Cycloclasticus pugetii PS-1: one gene and its partner. The protein of the gene in region 1 interacts with the protein of each later gene in a pairwise test. Links are inferred from orthologs where the notes say so. Each region holds a gene or a part of one and is shown in the gene's direction. Other genes may lie near its edges.

Region 1 (8,887 bases):
TCGATTGATACGCTCCAAAAAGTATTGACTAAGCTCAACACTGGATATTTGTTTGTTGTGGAGGTCGCTGGACAGTTCTTTTAATGATTTGTTATACATTGATTACCAATACTGTTTAAAAGGTATATATGCTTATCGCTATAAGCCTTTGTTTAAATAAAAATGACACCGCCTCGTTAAAGGGCGACTAATCGATCACTCGCGGCACTAAAAACAAACCGTCTTCAATAGATGGCGCATTGTCCTGCAAAATATCACGTTGATTGCTTTCTGATACCACATCCGCCCGTAAACGTTGAAACTGATCAAGTGGGTGGGCCATAGGTTCAATATCAGTTGTATCAACTTGATTCATTTGCTCAACTAACAGCATTATATTCGACAAGTCTGACGCATATGACTCAAGCTGCTCGTGCTGAATACCGAGCCTCGCCAAGTGTGCGATTTTCAGTACATCTTCTGACTGAATTGGCATAAAATAACCCCCTTGTTTTATTCATACTTTAAAACAGTGCAAATTAACACAATTCGCGCCTTGCCCAAAGAGGTAAAGGGTTGTTAAAGTACAAAATTCTCACCACCTACATTTATAAAATTCATGTTTAAAAAAATACGCGGCATGTTTTCCAACGATTTATCCATCGATTTGGGCACAGCGAACACACTAATCTATGCACTTGGCAAAGGCATTGTGCTAGATGAACCCTCTGTTGTTGCCATTCGAGAAGATAAAGTGCGTGGCGAAAAAAGCTTTGCCGCTGTCGGCAGCGAAGCAAAAGCAATGCTGGGTAGAACACCTGGTAATATCACCGCGATTCGCCCAATGAAGGACGGTGTTATTGCTGACTTTACTATCACTGAAAAAATGCTTCAGTACTTTATCCATAAAGTACATGAAGGTAAATTTCTACGTCCTAGTCCTCGTGTGCTTATTTGCGTACCGTGTGGCTCTACTCAAGTTGAACGAAGAGCCATTCGAGAATCGGCATCAGGTGCTGGTGCACGTGAAGTATATTTAATTGAGGAGCCAATGTCAGCGGCAGTTGGTGCAGGCTTACCGATAGATGAGGCGCGCGGCTCCATGGTATTAGATATTGGTGGCGGCACATCAGAAATCGCCGTTTTATCACTCAATGGTATCGTCTACTCGGAGTCAATTCGCGTTGGTGGTGACCGTTTTGACGAAGCGATTATCAATTACGTTCGACGTAATTACGGCACTATCGTCGGTGAATCGACCGCCGAAAGAATTAAACACACGATTGGCTCAGCTTACCCAGCGAATGAAGTTAAGGAAATGACCGTTACGGGTCGAAACCTAGCAGAGGGCATTCCCCGAAGCTTTACGCTTAACAGTAATGAAATTTTAGAGTCATTACAAGAACCTGTTACCGCCATTGTTAGTGCTGTGAAACAAGCTCTCGAGCAAACTCCCCCAGAGCTAAGCGCTGACGTTGCTGAAAATGGCATTGTGCTAACCGGTGGCGGTGCATTACTGTATGGTTTAGATGAGCTTATCCATGAAGAAACAGGCGTACCTGTTCGCACAGCTGACGACCCTCTAACTTGCGTTGCGCGAGGTGGGGGCAAAGTACTAGAGTTGATCAATGAAAAAGGGCCTAATACGTTTGCATTAGAGTAAGAATAAGAGGTTATTCGCCATAAAACCAATTTTCTCAAAAGGTCCTGCTACCAGCACACGCTATATTGCCGCCGCCGTTATTTCTATTTTGCTTTTGCTACTTGCACAGCAAACGAACCAACTTACGCGCCTTAAAGACAGCCTTTCTTTTATCGTTCACCCTGTTCTCATCGTTGTGGACCTGCCTAGCCAGCTCTATGCCTGGCTGACTGAAAGCACAACAGAGTTATCTGAATTAGCTGACGAAAATCAACGCCTAAAAGATGAGTTATTATTTCTTAAAGTCAAACTGCAAAAATTTGAGGCGCTTGAAACAGAAAATACCCGGTTGCATAGCTTATTGGAGTCTTCATTCAAAATTGGAGAACAATTTATTTCAGCGTCTCTTATTAAAGTAAACCAACACCCAAACACAACCAATATTGTGATTGATAAAGGCAGTCGTTTCGACCTTTATAAAGGACAAGCCGCCCTCAACGAAGACGGTGTACTCGGTCAGATTACCAACGTTCACCCGCTCACTTCGTCTATCATCCTGATTACTGACCCCAATCATGCTATACCTGTTGAAATAAACCGAACAGGCTTAAGAACCATTGCCTCTGGTAGCGGACTAAAAAATACATTAACGCTACCATACCTACCCCATAATGCTGACATCAAGATAGGCGATTTATTAACGACATCTGGACTGGGCGGTGTTTTCCCATCTGGTTACCCTGTTGCCACCGTCACCAAACTGGCCCCGCTGCCAGGAGAAGCTTTCATGCATGCCGAGGCTAAAACTGTCGCCAAAATAGACAGCACTCGTGACATTTTATTGGTATGGAGCCAACAACAGCCCATTCCTATTTTATCAGGCGCCCCTGAAGAACCAGAAGTACCCACAGACAATGCACGCTAAATCCTCTGGCGGTACCATCATTGGCTTAACTTTATTTTTTTCCATGGCCCTTAGCATTGCACCTTGGCCTGACCATTTGGCTATATTAATGCCCAGCTGGACGTTGCTAACATTAATCTACTGGAGCATCGCTTTACCGCATAAAGTTAGTATCTTGACTGGTTTTTCAACCGGCCTACTGTTCGATGTTTTAACAGGCAGTTTGCTCGGACAAAATGCGCTAATATTCAGTACCGCTTCTTTTTTTAGCCACTCTCTTTATTCACGCCTAAGAAATTATCCTGTGTGGCAACAATCTACGCTTATTTTAATGTTCTTAGGGTGCATAAAACTACTCTCTTTATGGCTTAACCACTTTATTGTTCACATTGAGTATACTTACCAACATGGGCTTCAAGTTCTTTTTAGCGCGCTGGTATGGCCTGCTATATTTGCTGTCTTACGCCTCATCAGAAGACACTTTAAAGTACAGTAACCTCACATGAACACTCGCTTCGACCTCAAGAGCTCACTCCAGGAAAATCGCCTTTTCCTATTGCGAGCCACCACATTGATCGTTTTTGTTCTTATTTTATTTTTTGCGCTGATTGCCCGTCTTACCTATTTACAAATTGCAACACATGAGAAGTATGTAGACCTCGCTCAAAATAACCGCGTAAAACTATCAGTTATTAGTCCTGTTCGTGGTTTAATTTTCGATACAAAAGGTCGCGTTCTTGCTGAAAACAACCCTACTTATAGTCTTGAATTAGTACCGGAACAAACGCCAGACCTTGCGAACACCCTCGAACGCTTGAGCGCCTTATTACCCATTTCTAAAGATGAACTGGCGTTATTTGAAAAACGTAGAAAACAGCAAAAACGCTTCGCTAGCGTCTCCATTAGAAATCGATTAAACGATCAGGAAGTGGCTATTTTTTCTGCCAACCGTCACTTATTTCCCGGTGTTGACATACAGGCACGTCCATTAAGACACTACCCTTTCCCTGAGCTAACCGCACATGTAGTGGGTTATGTCGGCGCCATTAATGAACAAGAGCTGAAAACTATTGAGCCAGCCAACTACCGAGGGACTCGATTTATTGGAAAAACCGGCATTGAAAGAACTTACGAAACTGAATTACATGGTTATGTTGGATACCAGCAAACCGAAAACACAGCACAAGGCAGATCATTAAAAGTCCTCAGCTACACACCACCATTATCAGGTAGCGATCTAACTTTGAATCTAGATATTGAGCTACAAAAAATCGCTCACGACGCACTCGGTGATTACACCGGAAGTGTTGCCGCAATAGATACTCGTACTGGCGCAGTTCGCGCCTTGGTGAGCAAACCAGGCTTCAATGCTAACTTGTTTGCTAAAGGTATCGATCAAGCCTCATACAGCCAATTACAAAACTCTTCAAAACGCCCTTTATTTAACCGCTTTCTTCGAGGGCAATATCCCCCAGGGTCTACCTTAAAGCCATTTTTAGCGCTCGCCGGCCTCGATTACAAAACCGTTCACCCACATCAAAGAATCTTCTGCCCAGGCTTCTATCAACTACCCAAACAAACACATAAATACCGTGATTGGAAAAAAACTGGGCATGGTATGACCACGCTTCATGACTCAATCGTTCAGTCGTGCGATGTTTATTACTATATATTGGCCCATGAGTTAAAAATTGATCGGATGCATGACTTTCTGCAAAAATTTGGTTTTGGGCAAAAAACAGGCATTGACATTCTGGGCGAAAGATCGGGCTTATTGCCCTCAAGAGAGTGGAAGAAACGCACACGAAATCAGGTCTGGTATCCTGGCGAGACATTGATTGCTGGCATAGGGCAAGGTTTCAATTTAACCACACCCCTTCAGTTAGCCCATGCAACGGCTCTTATTGCTAACAAAGGCTCCACACATATTCCATCACTCGTTGCTAAAATTAATGATAAGCCTCAGCAAACATCAACCACCCTGCCAATTACATTAAATAACCCTCAGCATTGGAATACCATTATTGATGCCATGTATGATGTCGTTAACGGTGCGCGTGGCACTGCTCGAAAAATTAGGGAAGGTGCGCCCTACAAAATAGCTGGCAAAACGGGAACTGCTCAAGTGTTTACCATCAAACAAGATGAAAAATATGATGAGGAAAATGTGCAAGAACACCTCAAAGACCATGCCCTTTTTATCGCTTTTGCACCCGCACGTGAGCCTCAATTAGCCGTTGCTATCGTGGTAGAGAACGGTGGTCATGGTGGCTCGGTTGCTGCGCCTATTGCCCGTTCTATTTTCGATCAATATATACAAGTTACCCCATGAATTGGTCTTTCCAAAAAGCCTCACAAATGAGCCTCTATCATCATCGCAAAGAGAGCCTCTTTCAGCGATTGCATATTGACCTCACCTTGCTCATTCTACTGGCCCTCTTATCGTCTATTGGCATTCTTATTTTGATGAGCGCCGAACACCAAAATATTGGATTATTAAACAGGCAAGCCACTCGATTAGCTGTTGCCTTTTTTGCCATGTTTATCATTGCTCAAGTGCCACCTCATGCGTTAAAAATGTTTGCTCCTTGGTTATTTTTTCTCGGCACGCTCTTATTACTGGGCGTGTTATTTGTTGGTGATATGGGGAAAGGCGCTCAACGTTGGCTAGACCTAGGCTTCTTTCGCTTTCAACCCTCTGAATTACTGAAACTGGCAACCCCCATGATGGTGGCTTGGTACCTAGCAGAACGGCGACTACCTCCCAGTCACAAACATGTCGGTCTCGCCACTGTTTTTATAGCTATCCCTACCGTCTTAATTGCCAAACAACCTGACCTCGGTACCGCTATCTTAATAGCCAGCTCGGGATTAACCGTGCTGTTTCTTGCCGGCATTTCATGGAAGATCATCATCGGCGTCATAGCAACTGGCGCAGGACTCGCCCCTGTTCTATGGAGTTTTATGAAAGACTATCAAAAACAACGGGTTCTTACCTTTTTGAGCCCAGAAGAAGACCCATTAGGGGCTGGTTACCACATTATTCAATCAAAAATCGCCATTGGCTCAGGTGGTATCAATGGCAAAGGCTGGATGCATGGCTCGCAAGCACGCCTAGAGTTTTTACCCGAAAGTTCTACCGATTTTATTTTTGCCGTCTTCTCTGAAGAATTTGGCTTGATGGGTTGTGTCGGCTTATTAACCATTTATTTGATTATTTTCATCCGCTCCATTTACATTGCAATTCAGGCACAAGACACCTTTTCACGACTGCTTGCAGGTAGCTTATCGCTAACATTTTTTATCTATTTATTTGTAAACGTCGGGATGGTCACGGGTATTTTGCCAGTCGTTGGTGTACCCTTACCTCTAGTGAGTTATGGCGGTACATCAATGGTGACATTATTACTTGGATTTGGCATATTAATGTCGATACATACTCATCGAAAATTACTTTCTTCTTAAGGACAAACGATGCGCAACATAAAACTTTTTTCTTTTCGATTAGCATTAACCCTTCTATTAACGCTAGTCTCTATTAGTGCTTGCGCCTCAACATCGTCGTCGCCTAGCAACCCTAGCCTTTATCACGACTTTATTGAAAAAATGGTCGAAGAGCACCAATTTAATCGTGACGAATTAACAACCTTATTAAATAAATCGGTTGTTAAAGAAAGCATCTTAAAAGCCATGTCATCACCGGCGGAGAAACGCCTAGAGTGGCACAGTTACCGTAATATTTTTCTTAAACCTAATCGCATTAATGGCGGTATAAAATTCTGGAAAGAAAACAAAGACCTATTGGATGCCGCCACCGAAAAATATGGCGTACCAGCAGAAATCATTGTCGCCATTATTGGTGTTGAAACACGTTATGGTGGCAACACAGGGTCTTATAAAGTCCTCGATGCCCTAACAACCCTTGGTTTTCATTTTCCAAAACGCGCTAAGTTCTTTCAACGTGAGTTAGAGCATTTCTTATTACTGTGTCGTGAAGAAGGCTTTGACCCTTATGAACCCAAAGGGTCTTATGCTGGAGCCATGGGGAAGTCTCAATTTATTTCAAGCAGCTACCGTGCTTACGCTGTTGATGGTGATGGCGATAACAAGCGGGACTTGTGGAATAGCCAGGCTGATATCATTAACAGCGTGGCCAATTACTTTTCAAGACATGGTTGGAAAAACACAGACCTAGTCACACAACAAACTAACGTTACAGGTGATGCTTATAAAACCTTACTCAATCGTTCACTCAAACCAAAGAACACCTTAAAACAACTGGCTAAACATCAGGTGCAAACACCACCTAATCTTGCAGATGACACTATCGTCAGATTATTGGAACTTAAACAAAAAGACCAATCGGAATTTTGGCTAACATTTCATAATTTTTATGTCATCACCCGCTACAACCATAGTCACTTATACGCAATGGCCGTTTATCAACTTGGTCAAGAAATTAAAAAGGGCTTTATAAATAACGCATGATCCGCCTCCACTTTTTTTTATTATGCTGCTTGTCTGCTTACTTTTTAATAGGCTGCACAAGCCAACAACCTTTCGTTACCGATAGCGCCCCATCCGTTCACCCTGCCGGTATTGAACTAACCCCAGATGCGATCCCTAAAATAGAAGCTAAGAGCCGTGGAGGCAACCCCAGCTCCTATGAAGTTTTTGGCAAAAAGTATTTCGTACAAGCGTCCAGTAAAAACTTTGTTCAACGCGGCCTCGCCTCTTGGTACGGCACTAAATTTCATGGCAATAAAACTTCGAACGGTGAAACCTACGATATGTATGCAATGACTGCCGCGCATAAAACCCTGCCTCTCCCAACCTATGTCGAAGTCACTAATCTTTCTAATGGCAAAAAAATCATTGTTCGCGTTAATGACCGTGGCCCTTTTCATGATGAACGAATTATAGATTTATCGTATGCCGCTGCCGCTAAACTCGGCACCCTTAAAAACGGCACATCAATGGTAGAAATCAAAGCCCTCGACCCTCACACCTATCTTTCAACCTCTTTAGATGAGCCACCTGCCGCACCAAAAAGCGACCTCACCTTAAGGTATACTGTTCAGCCACCCCAACCCTCTACTGAACAAAAGGGTTTGTTATTTATTCAAGCGGGGGCCTTTAGCTCTGAAGAAAATGCCAATAAACTCAAGTATGAATTGACCAATTTACTAAAAACCCCAGTCACCATAGAGTCTGGTGGTAGCACGTCAAAACCCTTGTATTTTGTGCGTGTCGGCCCTTATATACGAATGAAAAGTGCTGACTCAACAAGATCAAAACTTTACGAGTTAGGCTATAAGAGCACTTTTTATACCTCTAAATAAGCCAGCTAAAACAGCCTTCCTCCTAGCCCTTAATGATACGTTTTGCATGATATAATCCGAGCTTATCGTTACCCTAATACCTAACATTGCATTAATATGAAAAGAATTATCCTGCTGCTGAGCTTTTTTCTCTCTTCTCAAGCCATCGCGTTACCTATTCCTTCCGCCCCAAATTTAAAAGCGAGAAGCTACCACCTGACCGACTTTCACAGTGGAACAGTTTTAGCCTCTAAAGACCCTGATTTAAAACTAGCCCCCGCCAGCATGACAAAAATCATGACTGCGTTAATTGTCTTTCGTGAACTAAACCATGGAAATTTGAATTTAGACGATCAAGTTCGTATTAGTGAAAAAGCATGGCGAACTCCTGGTTCTAGAATGTTTGTGGAAGTTAATAAATTCGTTACGGTCGATGATTTAATTCACGGAATGCTTGTGCAATCAGGTAACGATGCCACTGTTGCATTAGCCGAACATATCGCAGGGGATGAATCAACTTTTGCACAATTAATGAACCAAGTTGCTAAAGACCTTGGCATGAAAAATAGCCACTTTACTAATAGTTCTGGTCTGCCCGACGAACAGCATTACACTACCGCTAGAGACCTCTCAGTTCTAACTCGCGCCTTAATCATTGAGTCTCCCGAGTTATATAAAATAAATGCGATCAAATCATTTTCTTTTAACGGTATTACTCAACAAAATAGAAACAAGCTGTTATGGCGTGATAGCACAGTAGACGGCGTTAAAACAGGGCATACAGAGGACGCTGGTTATTGTTTAGTTTCATCTGCTGTTCGCGACAATATGCGTTTAATTTCTGTCGTTATGGGCACAGACAGCGTAGCTGCACGAAATGATATCAATCAGGCCTTGCTGAATTATGGTTACCGTTTTTATAAAACTCACTTGCTGTATAAAGCACAACAATCACTAACCACCACCCGCGTCTGGAAAGGCGCGATTAAATCTTTACCAGTAGGCTTGGCGAAAGACCTTTACCTGACTATTCCTCGCAAT
Region 2 (8,492 bases), 1.8 Mb from region 1 along the record:
TAATAACACGGGGGCTTGAAATAACTTCACCTTTTGCTTCTGTTTGTAACGCTGACAGTTCTAATTGTAATAAAGAGCTTCCAATTTTACCCATTATAAACTGTATCGCACCCGCTGGACTGGCCGCTGGCAAATCAACCATCAAACCTTCGCTGCCACCAACATCAAAAATATTTCCGGCTCCAACCGTTATTCCATTTTCTAATGCTCCACCCACGACTGTTGTTGAATCCCCTGTAGCAACGCCACCACCCGTTATGCCAGACAAACCGAACCTGACACCTAAGTCACGTGTAAAGTCATCATTCGCAATCACAATTCGCGACTCAATCATCACTTGTCGCACTGGGCGATCTAAACGCTCAATAATTCTACGAATTTCAACCAATTTTTCAGCGGTTTCTTGAACCAACAAAGTATTAGTTCTTTGGTCAACTGAAACCCCACCTCTATTGGAAATTAACTTTGTATTTGAATTAGTATTTCCACTACGCCCGCCTGTAGATTTTAAAATTGTCACCAAGTCAGAAGCCTTGGCATAACTAACCTCAAAAAACTCCGTTAATAATGGCGACAATTCCACCACTTGCTTTTTGGCTTCAAGCTCTAATTTCTCTTGAGCCGCGACCTCTGCTTGTGGGCCAACCATCATCACATTGCCCGTAATCCGCTTCGCCAAACCTTTGCTTTTAAGAATAATGTCTAATGCCTGATCCCATGGAACATTATTCAATCGCAAAGTCACGCTGCCACCGACAGAATCACTAGCCACTAAATTCATATCTGTGAAATCGGCAAGCAGTTGCAATACAGATCGAACTTCTATGCTTTGAAAGTTTAGAGATAACTTTTCACCTGTATACGGAAATTTATCAGCTACCAATTCTTCTTGCTCTTGTTTTGTTAATGGTTTGAATTCAACCGTTAACAATTCATCCATCTGATATGACAAAAATTCGTAGTGGCCAATTGCTGCAATTGATAACTTTGTATCATTACCAGATGGCATCACATCAATAGTTTTTACAGGTGTTGCAAAATCTAATACATCTAATCTATTAGCAAGCTCTGGGGGTAGCGAAGTGTCTTTAATATCTACAATGACTTTACCACCTTCCTGCTTAACATCTACAACCGAAGAGGTATTTGTAAGGCTCACTAAAACACGCCCTTCACCTTCTTCACCGCGCCTGAAATCCACTGCACTAACTAATTTATCTGCCGCTTTTGCTGGTGCTGTTGTTGCACTAGGACTGCTAATCACAGGAGCACTGGTCACATTACCTAACGTTATAAAGACACTCTGCCCCTCTATTTTTGTTGCATAAGGCGCAGCATCATTAAGGTTAAGCACAACTCGTGTTCTACCACCTGCCTCTAACGCTCTAACGCTGATGGCTTTACCGATATTAATTGGAATAGTTGTTTTACCAACACCATTACTTACCCCCATAAGGTCGATGGCTATTCTAGCTGGGTTATCAGTACTAAAACTTTTCAACTGATCTGGCGCAGAATCCAACGATAGTTCAAGCTGCACTTTATTCCCAGGCAAACCGGAAAATTGAATATCCTTCAGAATGGCTGCTTGCGCAGGCATCATTGACATCGAAGCCCAACATGCCATAGCAAACATTCCTTTTATTAGCCGAGCTTTTTGCTTTGCTATGTCCCATCCACTTGCATTTGACTTGTGCATGAATTTTCCCTTATTTACATGTTTCATTATCAATATTCTCTTCTTTATTCAACAAGAGCCAAAGAAGCTTCTCTTTCGCGCCACTTACCAGCTGTTGTAGCTACCCATTCTGCAAGATCAATTTGTTGATCTTGTATTCTTATAATTTTGCCGAAGTTTTGACCTAAATAATTACCTGCCTGAACGCGGTGTATAACTCCATCATTTGCCTTTACAAGGGCCCACTGTTCATTATCTTTAGACAGCGTACCAACCATCCTTAATGTATCTAGCGGGTAAGCTTCCAGTTCCTCTTTTTCTCTTTCCAAATCAGGTCCAGGCCCTTCTACATTCATCATTTTCTCAATAGCCTGAGGCTCATCAAGTTTTTCAAAGGGGTTACGCAAGCCATCAGCAACATAACTATACGACTCATACGACTTGATAACAGGCATCGGCTCAATTGGCGTTGCTGGTTTAGACTTTACTTGTGAAATATAGGCTTTTAAATCATCAAATTCCTCGCTAACACAGCCCCCCATCAATAGCGTCAACATGATAAGAATCAGCAGTTTATTTAGCTTTAAGCGAGCCATCATTTATCATCCTCATCTAAGTAACGATAAGTTTTTGCAGTTGCATTCATTGTCATCTGCCCACCTTTTCCAGCCGGTGTTAGTGACACATTATGTAACGTTACAATACGTGGTAAGGCTGCTAAATTACTAACAAACTCTCCAAACTCGTGATAACTTCCCACTACGGTTAATTTAATCGGCTTTTCAGCATAAAAATCTTTTCTTTTTTCGCCCGACGGTTGAAATAAGCTAAACTCCAAACCACTTGCTAAGCCTGCTTGGGAAACATCAACCAATAAATCGGCTATTTGTGTTTTATTAGGTAACTGCTGCAACATTGCACCGAACTGCTCCTGCATATCACTAAGTTGTTGCTTATAGGCATCTAGGTTGACAGCTTTTGCTTGTTTTCGCTCAAACGTTTTCTTTAAGGCCGTTTCTTTTTGCTCTACTTTCTTTAAGTCATCCCACTGATCAAGCGTGTCAAAATAAACCCAAGCACCGAGCAAAATAACACTTACTAAAACAATAGCCCCTATTTTAATAGCGGTGGGCCAATTACCCGCCTCATTAAAATCCCAATTAATCTCATCTAAATTCATTTATTTTCCCTCCGTGGGCTCCCCAACTTTTGCCTGAGCAACTTTCAGGGTAAAACTATTTGCATCAACACCTTTTGAGCGAATCACATTCAAGTCAGTCCCTTTCAACCAAGGCGACTGCTCCAAACTACGCATATAAGCCGAGACCCTTGTGTTCGATTGGGCATTACCCTCGATGGCCAGTTTTTTTCCGCTTTGGTTAAATTTAGTAAGGTACACACCTTCAGGCACTGTTTTTGCCAATTGATCAAACATGTGTACGATTTCAGGCCGGCTACTTTGCAAACGTTGTATGACTTCCATCCGAGCCAGCAGCTTACTTTTTGTCTTATCTAACGCTTCAATTTCCTTAATTTTTTTATCTAAAACAGATATCTCATTTTGAATAAATCGATTACGGTTATTTTGAGTTTCAATAAGCCCTTCAATCGAAAAGTGCACTGTCGCCATCAAGATGATTGATGCCAATACACCCATACCCAAAAACATTAAAAAGTCAATTTGGCGCTGCTTTCGCAGTTCTTCGCGCCATGGAAGAAGGTTAATTTTAGCCATTAATCAAAACTCCTTAATGCAAGACCCGTTGCAATCATCATTGCGGGCGCATCATTACTAAGCGCCTGAGCTTTTACTTTCCCGGCCAATGTCATCTCAGAAAATGGGTTTGCTACCGTTGCAGGGGTTCCTAGTTTTTCCTCTACCAACGCATCAATCCCTAGTAAAGATGAAGTACCCCCAGAAAGAATAATGTGATCTACGCTATGTTGAGCGCTAGAAGAGAAAAAGAACTGCAATGAACGCCCAATTTGTTGGCACATGACCTCTTTAAAGGGGTCTAACACTTCTGTTATATAACTGTCTGGCAAGCCGCCATGTTTTTTGGCCATGCCAGCTTCTTCATACGAAAGCCCGAACCGACGTTGAATCTCTTCTGTTAATTGTTTACCGCCAAAGCCCTGCTCTCGAGAGTAGATGACTTTATTTTTATGAATAACATTAAGCGTTGTTACCGTAGAGCCTGTATCAGCAATAGCAATCGTTGCCTCGGGGCCATAGTCGGGTAGTCCGCTTTGTAAAAGCCCATAGGCATTTTCTAGCGCATAGGCTTCGACATCCACTATTTTGGCTTTCAACCCGGCCAGATCTAATACCGCCACCCTATCGTCTATATTTTCACGCCTTGACGCTGCCAGCTGTACATCTATTAAACTTGCATTTTTTTCATTTGGACCAATAACACTAAAATCCAGATTAACCTCGTCCAAAGCATAAGGAATGTATTGATCAGCAATCATCTCAACCTGCGCTTCGAGTTCTTCATCACTTTCAGGTTTCGGGATAGTAACAATTTTGGTGATAACAGCGGAACCAGAAACCGACAACGCAGCTTGCTTTAATTTTGTGCCTGAACGCTCAATAACGGTAGACAGCGTATTTCCGATAGCCTCAAGGTCTGCAAAGTTATTATCAATAACCGCATTTTCAGGTAACGCTGCAACACCATAGCTCTCCACTCGGTAACGTGAACCATGTCGACTGAGCTCTATAAGCTTAATCGCTGATGAACTGACATCAATACCCAAAACATTAGGGTTATTACGTTTGAAAAAAGACATCCTGTATTTTCCTTCTCTTTAGTCGTTCCTGTGACCACACAGAGAACTCTCAATAATTTAAATACAACTAAACAACAAAATCAAGCATAAAATCAATAACTAACAACGTTTTCTTTGAGTATAGCCTTACTTTTAGATATATGTGTTTTCATTTTAAAAAAAAACCATTAAGCCACGGTTAATGTGATTTTCTTCATAATGCTAATACAATAGTACACCATTACTTAATCCACCCCCTACTTTTGCAGCTAAAAACGGAATGAATCAACAGCACAGCTCTTCATCACTTTTTAAAAAAGTCAGCATATCTATTTTTTTGATAGGTGTGATTTTTATTGGTGCCCTCGGTTTATACATCAAGTTTTCAATAATACCTGACCTCCCTGATGTCAATCTCTTAAAAAATATCCAGCTCCAAACCCCTATGAGCATCTACAGCCGAGATGGCTTACTCATTGCTAAATTTGGTGAAAAAAAACGCATTCCTACACGTTACGAAGACATTCCAGCGACCCAAATCAATGCCTTTCTTGCCGCTGAAGATAAAGACTTCTTTCAACACTCAGGTGTCGATTTTATTGGGCTTCTGCGTGCCACAGGCCAGCTTCTATTAACTGGCGAGAAGAAACAAGGAGGCAGCACCATTACCATGCAGGTCGCCAGAAATTTCTTTCTCACGAAGAAAAAAACGTATTCGAGAAAAATACGTGAAATCCTCTTATCTTTTATTATTGAAAGAGAGCTAAGCAAACAAGACATTCTAACGCTTTATCTAAATAAAATTTACCTTGGCCATCGCTCGTACGGTATAGCAGCAGCCGCTCAAGTGTATTATGACTCAACACTTTCAGATCTCTCTTTAGCCCAGCAAGCAATGATTGCTGGGCTTCCAAAGGCACCTTCCGCCTTCAACCCAATCTCCAACCCAGACAGAGCGCTCCTTCGCCGTAACTATGTTCTTAACCGATTACTAAGTCTTAACTACATTAGTCAACCGGAGTTTAATGCCGCCATTGCCGAACCTATTACCGCTCGCTTACATTCTGCTTCTGTGGAACTTGAAGCACCTTATGTTGCAGAAATGGTGCGCAATGAAGTTTATGAAATATATGGTGATGAAATTTATACCAACGGCATGCATGTTATCACCACTCTCGACAGCACTCACCAAAATGCTGCCAATCATGCCGTTAGAAAGGCCTTACACGCCTATGATCGGCGCCACGGGTATCGCGGTATTTTAGACCATATTGACTTAGATAATATCGACACCAACGACTTAGATTTAAGTCCTTTATCATCGTATAAAAAAATTGGTGAAACAGAACCCGCCATTGTGACCGCTTTAACGGACAAGAGCGTTACTGCCATCACCTCAGATAAAGTACTAGTCGAAATTACTTGGGAAAACCTGAAATGGGCATGGCCATATATCAACGAAAATAAGCAAGGCAAAAAGCCAACCTCAGCCGCTGAAATTTTGGCTGTTGGTGATATTATCCGGGTTCGTCAGCAACCTAATACTGATATTTTTGAGCTTGCCCAAGTGCCTAACGTTTCTGGCGCGCTCGTTTCAATTAACCCAAACGATGGTGCTCTCACTTCTCTTGTTGGGGGCTATGATTATTACTCCAGTAAATTTAACCGTGCCTTTCAATCTCAACGCCAACCGGGGTCTGGCTTCAAACCTATTTTATACTCCGCTGCCCTATCTAAAGGCTATACAACGGCTACGTTGATTAATGATGCTCCTGTCGTTTTTGATGATGCAGGCCTCGAACAGCAATGGCGACCAGAAAATTATAGCGGCAAGTTCTTTGGCCCTACCCGTTTACGTGAAGCGCTTATTCACTCAAGAAACCTAGTCTCAATAAGAATTCTACGGGACATCGGCACAAAATATGTACGAAACTTTGCCGGACGTTTTGGCTTTAACCCCTCTTCACTACCAAACAACCTCTCCTTGTCCCTTGGTAGCGGTAGCGCTAACCCATACAAAATGGCAACCGCTTATTCTGTCTTTGCTAATGGCGGCTTCAGTGTAAGCCCTTATTTTATCCAACAAATTACTTCTGCCTCTGGCGAAATACTCTTCCAAGCTAATCCAGCTGTCGCCATCATCGACAAGCAAGAAACGCCACAAAGCAAAAATCTACTTGCCGACTCAGCAGTGACAACGCCGCTAATAACGCCTACGCTATTAGATAACAACACACCCATTGACCCCATCGTTGAACCTCCTATTAGAAAAGCTCCTCGTGTTATTTCCCCACAACTTCACTTTCTTATTAATTCTTTATTAAGGGATGTTGTCAACCGAGGAACCGGGAGAAAAGCCCTTTCTTTAGGTCGCTCAGACCTAGCAGGTAAAACGGGCACGACCAATGATCAAAGGGATGCTTGGTTCAATGGATTCAACCCTTCATTGGTTGCCGTTGCTTGGGTTGGCCTTGATAACGGCAAACCATTAGGCAATAGAGAAACAGGTGGCCGCGCCGCCTTACCTATTTGGATTGACTTTATGAGGGAGGCACTTAAAAACACACCTAATATCCCCCTCTCACAGCCCGATGGCATTGTTGGATTATTAATTGACTCTGAGACAGGGTTAAAAACAAACCCTTCAAACCCAAAAGCTATTTTTGAATATTTCCGAGAAGAAAATACACCGCCAGCTGATAATAAAAATAATGAATTCAGTAACTCGTCCCTAGGAAAACAACCCTCCATCGAAGAGTTATTCTAAAACACGCGATCTAACTACCAAAAAAAACGCACTTTTAAGTGCGTTTTTTGTAGCAATTATTAAACGTTACGGCTATTAACGTTCATCCAGTGACACATAATCACGTTTTGGAGAACCTTTGTATAGCTGACGTGGACGACCAATTCTACCTTTTGGATCAGCCATCATTTCTAACCAATGTGACACCCAACCAGATGTTCTAGCAAGTGCAAACATCACCGTGAACATACTGACAGGAATACCAAGTGCCTTATAAATAACACCCGAATAAAAATCAACATTTGGATACAACTTACGCTCAACAAAATACTCATCTTTCAATGCAATTTCTTCAAGCTTCATTGCTAATTCAAACATCGGATCTTGCGTGCCCGTCTCTTCAAGCACCTCGTAGCATACCTTTCTAATAATCGTTGCTCTAGGATCAAAATTCTTATATACACGATGCCCAAAACCCATGAGTTTAAATGGGTCATTCTTATCTTTGGCTTTTTCTAAGAATTTAGGAATATTTTCCACACTGCCAATTTCGTCCAGCATTGTCAGCACCCCTTCATTAGCACCACCATGGGCAGGCCCCCATAACGCTGCAATACCCGCTGAAATACAAGCAAATGGGTTTGCACCTGTACTGCCTACCAACCTAACTGTTGAAGTACTCGCATTTTGCTCATGGTCAGCATGCAAAATAAACAATAGATTCAGGGCTTTTGCTGCAATCGGGCTAACGACATAATCCTCACAAGGGACTGAAAACATCATGTACAGTAAGTTTTCACAATAATCTAAATCATTACGCGGGTAGACAATTGGCTCACCGATTGAGTGCTTATAACAAGCCGCAGCAATCGTAGGTAATTTAGAAATCAGCCTGTGCGCCGAAACCATCAAGTGCTCTTCATCATTCATGTTTAAACCATCATGATAAAAAGCCGCTAACGACCCTACCACACCCATCATCATAGACATAGGATGAGCATCATGACGAAAACCATCAAAGAACTTTTTCAACGACTCGTTAATCATCGTATGACGGCGAATAATATTACTGAAAGTTGCAAACTCTTCCGCATTTGGCAATTCACCATGAATTAACAAATACGCTGTCTCGATATAGTTACTATTTTCAGCCAACTGCTCAATGGGGTAGCCGCGATGCAACAACACGCCTTTATCGCCATCAATAAACGTAATTTCACTTTCACAACTTGCCGTTGTTCCAAAACTAGGATCGTGTGTGAAGTACCCTAGTTCACCCGGTATCCCTTTAAC

What was found.
Region 2: the proteins of mrdA (region 1) and CYCPU_RS0100255 interact in binary tests that used the Escherichia coli proteins (3 or more experiments, as listed by UniProt). The link is inferred for Cycloclasticus pugetii PS-1 from one-to-one orthologs.

Annotation. Positions count from the first base shown.
Region 1 is NZ_ARVU01000001.1:1,855,249-1,864,135, forward strand. What follows is about bases 2,494-5,442. They hold mrdA (penicillin-binding protein 2), read left to right. Parts: upstream 2,494-3,027; coding sequence 3,028-4,857; downstream 4,858-5,442. Other genes in these bases: mreC (rod shape-determining protein MreC), read left to right, coding at 2,494-2,546; mreD (rod shape-determining protein MreD), read left to right, coding at 2,536-3,021; rodA (rod shape-determining protein RodA), read left to right, coding at 4,854-5,442. In the rest of the region: Asp-tRNA(Asn)/Glu-tRNA(Gln) amidotransferase subunit GatA, read right to left, coding at 1-99; Asp-tRNA(Asn)/Glu-tRNA(Gln) amidotransferase subunit GatC, read right to left, coding at 188-475; CYCPU_RS0109055 (rod shape-determining protein), read left to right, coding at 599-1,642; more of mreC, read left to right, coding at 1,671-2,493; more of rodA, read left to right, coding at 5,443-5,990; mltB (lytic murein transglycosylase B), read left to right, coding at 6,000-7,013; CYCPU_RS0109085 (septal ring lytic transglycosylase RlpA family protein), read left to right, coding at 7,043-7,867; CYCPU_RS0109090 (D-alanyl-D-alanine carboxypeptidase family protein), read left to right, coding at 7,964-8,887. UniProt on the Escherichia coli protein: Catalyzes cross-linking of the peptidoglycan cell wall. Responsible for the determination of the rod shape of the cell. Is probably required for lateral peptidoglycan synthesis and maintenance of the correct diameter during lateral and centripetal growth.
Region 2 is NZ_ARVU01000001.1:50,035-58,526, reverse strand. What follows is about bases 4,551-7,559. They hold CYCPU_RS0100255 (penicillin-binding protein 1A), read left to right. Parts: upstream 4,551-4,898; coding sequence 4,899-7,220; downstream 7,221-7,559. Other genes in these bases: CYCPU_RS0100250 (citrate synthase), read right to left, coding at 7,296-7,559. In the rest of the region: type IV pilus secretin PilQ, read right to left, coding at 1-1,699; CYCPU_RS0100275 (pilus assembly protein PilP), read right to left, coding at 1,744-2,277; CYCPU_RS0100270 (type IV pilus inner membrane component PilO), read right to left, coding at 2,274-2,858; CYCPU_RS0100265 (PilN domain-containing protein), read right to left, coding at 2,859-3,413; CYCPU_RS0100260 (pilus assembly protein PilM), read right to left, coding at 3,413-4,474; more of CYCPU_RS0100250, read right to left, coding at 7,560-8,492. UniProt on the Escherichia coli protein: Cell wall formation. Synthesis of cross-linked peptidoglycan from the lipid intermediates.